Lichenicola cladoniae: one gene and its partner. The protein of the gene in region 1 interacts with the protein of each later gene in a pairwise test. Links are inferred from orthologs where the notes say so. Each region holds a gene or a part of one and is shown in the gene's direction. Other genes may lie near its edges.

Region 1 (8,076 bases):
AAGGAGATGGGCGGCGCCGGCGGCACCGGAAACAATCCAGAGCAGCTGTTCGCGGCCGGCTACTCCGCCTGCTTCATCGGCGCGATGAAATTCGTGTCGTCGCAGGGTGGTCCGAAGGTCCCGGCCAACGCGAAGGTCACCACCACCGTCGGGATCGGCGCACGGTCGGAAGGCGGCTTCGGCCTTGAGATCGCGCTTGCGGTTTCCCTACCCGGCCTCGACCATGCCGAGGCCGAGACACTGGTGCACAAGGCGCACGAGGTCTGCCCGTATTCGAATGCGACACGCGGCAACATCGATGTGAAGCTCAGCGTCGTCTGAAGACCTGCCGGCAGCGAGACAAACTCGCTGCCGGCATCGATCCAGGCGGCCCGATTACCGGCTCCGGAGCAGTTTCCGCCCGATACGCTGGCTGGTCGTACGCAGGGTCGGGTCAAGCACATAGGTCATGACGGCGAACATGAGCCCGACAATCGCTGCCGCGATGGCAGCAGTCGCGATCGACATCGGGACGAGCAGGGCGACGATGAGCGAAGCCAGCATGAGCACGATGCCTGGGACCAGCATAAGGGTTTCGCGCCCGACGGCGCCGCTCAGGACGAACAGCAGGATACAGTTGATGCTGACCCGCAACGTCCACGCCAGGGCGGCTCCGGGCAGGCCAAAGCGTTCGATCGCCAACCAGAGCACGGCAAAGAACGGAATGACCTCGAACAGTCCGACCGTTGCAGTGATATGCGGGCGACCCCGCGCCTGCAGGAAAGAATAGGGCAGGAACGCAACGCCGTTCGTCCAGGCGCCGAACATCAGTATCTGGGCGACCGCCTGGGATGTCGCCTGGAAATGCGGTCCGATCCAGATCCGCAGGAACGCTCCGGAAAACAGGATCGCCGGTCCGCACACCATGCCGAAGCCATAGGCGAGAGAGCGTGTCGCACGCTGCATGCTGTCCAGGGCCTCCACGTGGCTCAGGCGGGACAGGCGCGGGAACAGCGTTCGCGAAAGTGCGGTGGCGACAACCTGTGTCCGCATCGCCAGCGTCATCGGCACCGAATATCCCGCGACCGCGGCAACGCCGAGCGTCGCTCCGACGATCAACTGGTTGGACGTGTCCAGGATCGGGTTGAGCAGGCTCGAGATGCTGACCCAGGAGCCGTAGCCGAACAGCTTCCGCAGCCATGTCATGTCGAAATCGAGCAGACGCAGCGGCCATTCGAGCCGGATGACGATGCCGTAGGTGAGCACCACCACCACAAGCCGGGTGATCAGCGTCGCAGGAATGACCACATCGAGGCGCGGTCCGATGACGTAGCAGCAGATCAGCGGCAGCACCTGGCCGGCCATCGCTCCGAACGAGCCGAGGGTGTTCGAGAGCAGAAACTTCTCGCGTGATTCGAGAGCGCCGGTGGTAATGCCGGCAAGCATGCCGAGCGGAAGCATCGCAGCCATCCAGGGAAATGCCTGCCTGGTCTCCGGGAGAAGATCTCCGGGTATTTTTACCAGATGCAGCAACACCAGATAGCCGATGCCGTACATGACGACCCCGGCAACGAGTCCCAGGCAAAGATTGCAGTAGAACGCGGTCATCAACACCGGAGACCGTTCGCGCGGTGTCGCATGCCCCAGCTTTGCCAGGGCGTTCGCCGTCGCCCGGGACAGCCCGAAATCGAGAAATCCGAAATAGCCGAGCAGCACCCAGCTTATGGTGACGACGCCGTATCGTGCCAGGCCGATCTGCTGGATGTAGAAAGGAACCGTCCCGAGAGAGACGATGATCGGCAGCAGGGCCCCCACTATATTGTATAGAAAATTCCTGGAGAAGGTCGTCCTGCTGCTCACACGTCAGTTCCTCGGCCTCGATCGATCTAGCTATCGATTTTCACCGATTCCAGCAATCTATCCCTGTCCGGCGTAACGTTCTGGTGGCACGTCATTGGCGATGAACCGGGTGGTTTGTGTATGAGAGTGGCGGGCCGTTCGCTGCGTCTTTCGGGACCAACAGGTTTTACCGGGTAACGATCCTGCAAGGCGCCACACTATTGCGCATGGTCCAGGCAGAAGAGCGTGCATGACCGGCAATCTCTAGAACGCCGGTAGAACCTTCCTGTCCTGCAGGCTCCTGATCGCCGCCAGCACGGCGGCAGCATTGTCGATCGTCTCGTTGAATCCGGCGTGCCGGATCTTGCCCATGTCCGAGATCATGTCGAACTCGGTGTTGAAGATGAAATCGCCGAAGCCCCAGCCGACCAGCTTCCCGTAGGGCATGTCCTGCAGCCCATGCTCCTGCACCAGCTTTGCCCAGAGCGGCCCCTTGTCGGCCATCTGTTTCGCCAGCGTCATCCGCATCGGCGGCCCGACTTCGAGACCGAGCCCCTCGCCAATCCGGTTCCAGATCCGGTGCCAGCGGAACGGCTCGTGGACATAGTTGAACGCCTGGTTGCGGCCAGCGTCGCTGGTGGCGCTCCACAGGCTTGCGCGTCCAAGCAGGCGGGCATCGGTGAACTGGGCGAACACGCCGTCATAGACTTTCGTCGAGCCCGGGAAGCGGAACGGGGTGCCCGTTGCCTTGCAGATCGCCGCGAACGTTCCGATGACCATGGCGATGTTCATCGCATTGCCGGCGACGTCGCCGACGACAACGTCCGGCCGCAGGATCGTCCAGTCGAACTCGCCCAGGCCGGACCGCCGTCGCAACGTGTCTTCCTGCGTGTAGTAGAAGTTCGGCGGTATGTGCCGGATATCGTCCTCGTAGAACGGTGCGACGACAGGCCCGAGATGAACGCCGTAGACCTTGGCGCCCTGGTAGAGCACCACGCGTTGCAGCCGGGCGCCGGCCTGCTTCAGCCCGTCGAGAAGGTTTTCCAGCATCGGCCCGTTCGCGCTGACCTCGGACGCGAAGTCCGGCTGCGGCTTGTAGGCGGCATAGAACAGGTGCGTGACGTCGGACGCGCCATCCAGTGCCGCGATCGTTGCCCCGGCATCGAGCAGATCGACGGCAATGGTCTCCAGTCCGGGAAGCGGTCGGGTCGCAAGCGCCCGGATGCCCCACTCCGGGCGCGACCGCAGTTCCTCGATTACGCCGTTCCCGATGATGCCGCTCGCGCCTGCGACCAGGGCAATGTTCCGTGTCATGATTTTAACCCGCCTTGGTCCAGACCGTCTGCGCGTTGGTGAATTCGCGTAGGCCGAAATGCGAAAGCTCGCGACCGTAGCCGCTTTTCTTGACGCCGCCGACCGGGGTGCGCGGGTTCGAGGCGGTGAACCCGTTGATGAACACGCCGCCGGTCTCGAGCCGGCGCGCGGTGCGACGTGCGGTCTCGGTGTCCGAGGTCCAGAGATTGCCGCTCAATCCATAGTCGCTGGTGTTGGCGAGCTCGATCGCATGCTCGGCATCGCGTGCGATCACCATGGCGGCGACCGGGCCGAACACCTCCTCGTCGAACGCGGCCATGCCCGGCTTCACGCCGCCCAGCACCGTCGGCTCATAGAAAAAGCCGGGCCCCTCGATCTTGTGTCCGCCCAGCAGCAACTCGGCACCCGAGGCGATCGATCGCTCGACCTGGTCGTGCACGCCGTCGCGCAGGTCGTCGCGGGCGATCGGTCCCATCGACGTCGCCTCGTCGAGCGGGTCGCCGGCCTTGAGCGTGCGGGCGATCTCGAGGAACTGCGCGATGAAGCAATCAGCGATCGGCGCCTCGAGAATGAAGCGCTTGGCCGCGAGACACACCTGGCCGCAATTGCTGAAGCGGCCGGCGATTGCCGATTTCACCGCCTTGTCGATGTCGGCATCCGCCAGCACGATGAACGGGTCGATCCCGCCCAGCTCCAGCACCGACTTCTTCAGGTTCTTGCCGGCCAGCGCCGCGACGGCGGAGCCTGCGCGCATGCTGCCGGTCAGCGTCGCTCCGGCGATCCTTCCATCCTCGATGACCGCCTCGATCCCATCGGTGTCGACATTAAGGATACCGAACAACCCCTTCGGCAGGCCGCTCGCCTCCCACGCCTCCTGCATCATGGTGGCTGAGCGCATCACGTTCGGCGCGTGCTTCAGGACGAACGCGTTGCCGGACAGCATGATCGGAACGGCGGCGCGGATGGTCTGCCATAGCGGGAAATTCCACGGCATGATGCCGAGGATGGTGCCGATCGGCAGGTACGACACATGCACCTGGTCGGTTCCCTCGACGCTGGTCGGCTCGTCGGCGAGCAACGCGGGTCCATGCTTGGCATACCACTCGGCGGTGGCGGCGCACTTCTCGACTTCCGCACGGGCCTCCCGCGTGATTTTTCCCATCTCGCGGGTAATCGCCGCTGCGATCTCGTCGGTTCGGTCCCGCAGCGTCGTCGCCAGCCGGGCATAGACGGCGGCACGGTCGGCCACCGGTTGCTCGCGCCAGATCCTGAACGCTGTGTCGGCGCTGCTCAGGACCTGCTCGATTTCCGCGGGGGACTGGAACGGGAACCGCTCGATCTCCTTGCCGGTGGCTGGATTGCGTGAAACGGCGGATCGGTCGGCGATCGAGGCATTGGTCGGCATGTCTCTTGCTCCGTGTGTCTGCCCATGGTTCCGGACCGTCGTATCAGGACGTCAGGTGCGACGGGGCCGAATGCCGCCGGCGGCAAAAGCCTGTTCCAGAGGGCTCGTGTCGGAGAACTCGGTGTCGTAGCTGAACTGCAACGGCATCAGGGCCCAGGGGAGCGCGCTGCGGGTGAAGATCTGCGCGACCGGCCGGACCCAGCGATGATCGTGCAGCGTGCTGGTCCGCACGATGACGATGTCCGGCGCATTCTCGGTGATGGTGTGGGTCCAGCCGGCGCAGGTCGGGCAGGTGAATTGCCGGCTCCAGCCGCCGCTGTCGGACATCTTCTCCCAGCAATGCGCTTCGCCGTGCAGCTCGAAACCGTCGCTGGGGACGGCCATGCCGAGCGAGAACGCGCTGGACGTCAGCTGCTGGCAGTCGGTGCAGTGGCAGGCGAAGGTGAACCGCGGCTCCTGCACGACGCGATACTGGATGTGGCCGCAACGGCACTGGCCGGCGAGCGGTACCGGGACTGGAACTTGATCCTGTGTGCTCATGACGAAGGTCTCCATCTGCCGCATGTCGGGCGATACGAGCGCCCGTGGTACGGCGAAGTCCGCGGACCGGTAATACATTTTTCGGTGTGGGCAGCCGCCTCGCCACGGAGATCGAGATGAGCGTGCTGCTGGTGACAGGCGAGGCCGAAACATCCGGCGCATGGATGCACACCATCGCGGCAGCGCTGCCGGAGGAGCGGGTGGTGCAGCCGGGGCCCGGTCTCGATCGGGCCGGGGTGACGGTGGCGATCGTCGCGGCACCACCGGCCGGCTCGCTGCAGGACCTGCCCAACCTGGCCTTCATCCAAAGCCTGCGGGCCGGCGTGGACGGGCTGATGGCCGATCCGACGGTGCCGGCGCATGTCCCGGTGGCGCGGCTGGTCGATCCGGCGCTGACCGCGATGATGGTGGAGAGCGTGCTGCTGCATGTGCTGTCGCTGCACAGGCAGATGCCGGCCTATCGCGCGTTCCAGGCGGCCGGCGCCTGGCAATTCCTCGCCCAGAAGCCGGCGGCGGAGCGGCAGGTCGGCGTGCTTGGCCTCGGCGTGCTGGGGCAGGCTGCCTGCACCGCCCTGGCCGGACTGGGGTTCGTGGTGTCGGGCTGGAGCAGGTCGCCGCGACAGGTCGCCGGCATCCGCTGCCTGCATGGCGATGGCGGGCTGGAGGCAGTGCTGGCGAGCAGCGAGATCCTGGTGAACCTGCTGCCGCTGACCCCGCGGACCGAGGGAATACTGGACGCACGGGCATTCTCGCAGCTGCCGCGTGGCGCCGGCCTAATCAACATGGCGCATAGGTGGCACCTGGTCGAGGCGGACCTGCTGGCGGCGCTCGAAACCGGGCAGATCGATCACGCGGTGCTCGACGTGCTGGTGGTCGAGCCGGCGCCGGCGGACCACCCGTTCTGGAGGCACGAGCGGATTACCCTGACCCCGCATGTGGCGGCGGCGACCGATCCTGCCAGCGCGGCAGCGATCGCGGCGCAGGCGGTGCGCGACCTGCGGGCCGGGCGGCCGATCCGGAACCTGGTGCACCGCGCCCAGGCGTACTGATGCTTGCGGGAGAGGGGGTTGAGGACTAGGTTGTGCTTCTTCCTACATCTTCCGCTCTTTTGGGAGGTGGCCTTCGCGGGCCGCCTTTTTTGGCTTTGGATACTGATCTCCTTCAACTTGTCGGCCTCGAGGCACGCATCGCCGGAATGGTCGGACCGACCTTGCTGGACATGGGCTACGAGCTCGTGCGTGTTTCCGTGCTCGGCCGCGACATGCCGACCATCCAGATCATGGCCGACCGGACCGATGGCTCGCTGATCGGCGTGGCCGACTGCGAGGCGATCAGCCATGCGGTCGGGGCCGTGCTGGATGTGGATGATCCGATCCCCGGTGCCTGGAACCTCGAGGTCAGCTCGGCCGGCATCGACCGGCCGTTGACGCGGGAAAAGGACTGGAACCGGTTTTCCGGCCACCTGGCCCGGGTCGAGGTGAATATTCCGGTCAATGGACGCAAGCGTTTCGCCGGGATCGTGCTGGGTGCCGGCGACGGCTATGGCCGGATGCGTGCCGATGACGGGTCCGAGGTGGCGCTGCCGCTGGCGGAGATCCGAAAGGCGCGGCTGGTCCTGACCGACGCGCTGATCGAGGCCTCGGCGCAGATGATGGGCGTGGTCCACGAGGCCGAGGACGATCCCGAGGCGCCGCAGGTTCCGAAAATGAACCCGGACAAGCCGATCACCCGCCAGGCGGATGGCCGTGCCACCGGCGCCAAGGTCGGCGGCGCCAAGGTCGGCGGCGGCAAGACGGCCAAGGCGCCCGGCAACAAGGGCAGCGGTGCCGGCAAGCCTAGCCGGAAAACGCACTAGCTTCGTTATCGACGAGCATTAGAGGGTTATCATGGACACTGCCGTCTCACGTCCCGAGCTGCTGCTGGTCGCCGATGCGGTCGCGCGCGAGAAGTCGATCGACCGCGAGGAAGTTCTCGAGGCGATGGAACAGGCCATCCAGAAGGCCGGCCGCGCCAAGTACGGCCACGAGAAGGACATCCGCGCCACCATCGATCGCCGCACCGGCGACGTGCGACTGTCGCGCTGGACCGAGGCGGTCGAGGTCGTCGAGAACGAGGAGACCCAGATCCCGGTCCATATCGCCCGCAAGTTCAAGGCGGAGATCCAGGTCGGCGAGCATCTGATCGATCCGCTGCCGCCGATCGATTTCGGCCGCATCGCCGCGCAGACCGCCAAGCAGGTGATCGTGCAGCGGGTGCGCGAGTACGAGCGCAAGCGCCAGTACGACGAGTTCAAGGATCGCATCGGCGAGATCGTCAACGGCACCGTCAAGCGCACCGAGTACGGCAACCTGATGGTCGAGATCGGCACTGCGGAAGCGCTGCTGCGTCGTGACGAGCTGATCCCGCGCGAGAGCTTCCGCAACTCGGACCGTGTGCGCGCCTACATCTATGACGTCCGCGACGAGCCGCGCGGGCCCCAGATCTTTCTGTCGCGGACACACCCGACTTTTCTTGCCAAGCTTTTCGCGCAGGAAGTGCCGGAGATCTACGACGGCATCATCGAGATCAAGGCGGTCGCCCGCGATCCAGGCTCTCGCGCCAAGATGGCGGTGCTGTCGCGTGACAGCTCGATCGATCCGGTCGGCGCCTGCGTCGGCATGCGCGGTTCGCGCGTGCAGGCCGTGGTGCAGGAGCTGCAGGGCGAGAAGATCGACATCATTCCCTGGAGCCCGCAGGCCGCGACCTTCGTGGTCAACGCTTTGGCTCCGGCCGAAGTGTCGAAAGTGGTGATGGACGAGGAGGCCGGCCGCGTCGAAGTGGTGGTGCCGGACGAGCAGCTGTCGCTGGCGATCGGACGTCGTGGCCAGAACGTGCGTCTTGCGTCGCAGCTGACTCGCTGGGACATCGACATCCTGACCGAGGCCGAGGAAAGCGAGCGGCGCCAGGAGGAATTCCGTCGCCGCACCGGCACCTTCGTCGAGGCGCTGGACGTGGACGAC
Region 2 (2,685 bases), 600 kb from region 1 along the record:
TGCGCAAGGGCGACCCGCTGGTCGATGGTCCGCGGGTGCCGCACGACATCCTCAAGGTGCTCGGCGTCGAGGCGCTGTCGGACTACCTGGTCAACGAAATCCAGGACGTCTACCGGCTCCAGGGCGTGAAGATCAACGACAAGCACATCGAGGTCATCGTCCGGCAGATGCTGCAGAAGGTGGAAGTGCTCGAGCCGGGTGACACGACCTACCTGGTCGGTGAAACGGTCGATCGCTTCGAGTTCGAGGCGGAGAACAACAAGCGCCTGCAGGCGAACGAGCGTCCGGCACAGGCGATGCCGGTGCTCCAGGGCATCACCAAGGCCTCGCTGCAGACCCACTCGTTCATCTCCGCGGCGTCCTTCCAGGAGACCACGCGCGTGCTCACCGAGGCGGCCACGGCCGGCAAAGTGGATACGCTCAACGGCCTCAAGGAAAACGTCATCGTCGGCCGCCTGATCCCCGCGGGAACGGGCAGCGTGATGAACAAGCTGCGTGCCGTGGCCGCTGGCCGCGACAAGCAGCGTGTGCTGGGTCGCGACATGCCGACGAACATCAAGGCGGCGGAGTAGGTCCACCGAAGGCCGTCCAGGCAGCTCCTGGGCGGCATTCGAGGCGACTTCAGGCCGGCCGGGGAAACCCGGCCGGCCTTTTTCTTGGGCATTTCTCGGCGGGCGCGTCCGCCGTGCAGGAAGCGAATACCGATCGTGCAATCGGTTCCATCCGAATCGGGCGATATCCGGCCGCATTTGCTTGACTCATGGTCCGGCCCCCCGTAGGTATCCGGCCCTCGGCTAGCCCCGTCTCAAGACGTCGGACGCCGTCAGATGCAGCACTTCGTGTGCGGCGCCGCTCCCGTTACTACAGGGGGCCAAGGCCGCATGTGTTCAGACCACCGTCGATGGGATCGTCCCATCTTGGCGGTGTATCGTTGTTGATGGCGGTGTTTGGTTCTCGATATTAGGCTGGTCGCCGACTTTCGAGGATTGGGAAGGGCGTATGCCGACCATCAACCAGCTGATCGCAAAGGGACGCGAACCCGCTCCCAAGCGCAATAAGGTTCCCGCTCTGCAGGGTTGCCCGCAGAAGCGCGGCGTCTGCACTCGCGTCTACACGACCACCCCGAAGAAGCCGAACTCGGCTCTTCGTAAGGTCGCCAAGGTGCGCCTGACCAACGGCTTCGAAGTCGTGAGTTATATCCCTGGTGAGGGTCACAACCTGCAGGAGCACAGCGTCGTGCTGATCCGCGGCGGGCGCGTGAAGGATCTACCAGGCGTGCGCTATCACATCCTGCGTGGCGTGCTCGACACCCAGGGAATCGCAAAACGTCGTAAGCGCCGGTCGCTCTACGGCGCCAAGCGGCCGAAGTAAGAGGATATCGAGGCATGAGCCGCCGCCGCCGCGCAGTAAAGCGCGACATCCTTCCGGACCCCAAGTTCGGTGACGTCGTCATCACGCGTTTCATGAATGCGCTGATGTACGACGGCAAGAAATCCACCGCCGAGAGCATCGTCTATGGTGCGCTCGAGTCCATGCGCCGTCGTGGTGGCTCTGCCGCCGACCCGGTCCGCATGTTCCACGAAGCGCTGGACAACGTGAAGCCGGCCGTCGAGGTCCGTTCGCGTCGCGTCGGTGGTGCCACCTACCAGGTGCCCGTCGAAGTCCGCACCGAGCGCCGCCAGGCTCTGGCGATCCGCTGGCTCATCGATAGCTCACGCAAGCGCGGCGAGCACACGATGCAGGACCGGCTGTCGAACGAGTTGCTGGATGCAGTGAACAATCGCGGTTCCGCCGTGAAGAAGCGCGAAGATACGCATCGGATGGCCGAAGCCAATAAGGCCTTCAGCCACTACCGCTGGTAGCAAGCGCAGCCGTCTAGTTAGAACCCTTCCAACCCGACCGACCGGCGCCATTCGGCGGGTCAACGGAGAGAGACAATGGCAAAGGCTAAATTTGAGCGGAACAAGCCGCACTGCAACATCGGCACGATCGGCCATGTTGACCACGGCAAGACGTCGCTGACTGCTGCAATTACCAAGACGCTGGCGAAGTCCGGCGGCGCCGTCTACACGGCCTACGACCAGATTGACAAGGCTCCTGAGGAGCGCGCTCGCGGCATCACGATCTCGACTGCCCATGTCGAGTACGAGACCAAGAACCGCCATTACGCCCACGTCGATTGCCCGGGCCACGCCGACTACGTGAAGAACATGATCACCGGTGCCGCCCAGATGGACGGTGCGATCCTGGTCGTGTCCGCAGCCGATGGCCCGATGCCGCAGACCCGCGAGCACATCCTGCTTGCCCGTCAGGTCGGCGTTCCGGCACTGGTCGTGTTCCTGAACAAGGTTGATCAGGTCGATGATCCCGAGCTGCTCGAGCTCGTCGAGATGGAAGTGCGCGAGCTGCTTTCGTCCTACCAGTTCCCGGGCGACGACATTCCGATCGTGAAGGGCTCCGCGCTCGTCACCCTGAATGACGGCGACAAGACCCTCGGCGAGAATTCGGTGATCGAGCTGATGGCGGCAGTCGATGCCTACATCCCGCAGCCCGAGCGCATGATCGACCGTCCGTTCCTGATGCCGATCGAGGACGTGTTCTCGATCTCCGGCCGTGGCACCGTCGTCACCGGCCGCGTCGAGCGCGGCGTCGTCAATGTCGGCGAGGAAGTCGAGATCGTCGGCA

The links.
Region 2: the proteins of rimP (region 1) and rpsL interact in binary tests that used the Escherichia coli proteins (3 or more experiments, as listed by UniProt). The link is inferred for Lichenicola cladoniae from one-to-one orthologs.

The regions. Positions count from the first base shown.
Region 1 is NZ_CP053708.1:543,711-551,786, forward strand. What follows is about bases 5,169-8,076. They hold rimP (ribosome maturation factor RimP), read left to right. Parts: upstream 5,169-6,221; coding sequence 6,222-6,932; downstream 6,933-8,076. Other genes in these bases: HN018_RS02350 (2-hydroxyacid dehydrogenase), read left to right, coding at 5,194-6,126; nusA (transcription termination factor NusA), read left to right, coding at 6,964-8,076. Also shown: HN018_RS02325 (organic hydroperoxide resistance protein), read left to right, coding at 1-321; HN018_RS02330 (flippase), read right to left, coding at 376-1,839; HN018_RS02335 (SDR family oxidoreductase), read right to left, coding at 2,083-3,132; HN018_RS02340 (NAD-dependent succinate-semialdehyde dehydrogenase), read right to left, coding at 3,137-4,537; HN018_RS02345 (GFA family protein), read right to left, coding at 4,589-5,077.
Region 2 is NZ_CP053708.1:1,144,521-1,147,205, forward strand. It holds rpsL (30S ribosomal protein S12), read left to right. Parts: upstream 1-999; coding sequence 1,000-1,371; downstream 1,372-2,685. Other genes in the region: rpoC (DNA-directed RNA polymerase subunit beta'), read left to right, coding at 1-572; rpsG (30S ribosomal protein S7), read left to right, coding at 1,386-1,862; tuf (elongation factor Tu), read left to right, coding at 1,938-2,685. UniProt on the Escherichia coli protein: With S4 and S5 plays an important role in translational accuracy. Interacts with and stabilizes bases of the 16S rRNA that are involved in tRNA selection in the A site and with the mRNA backbone.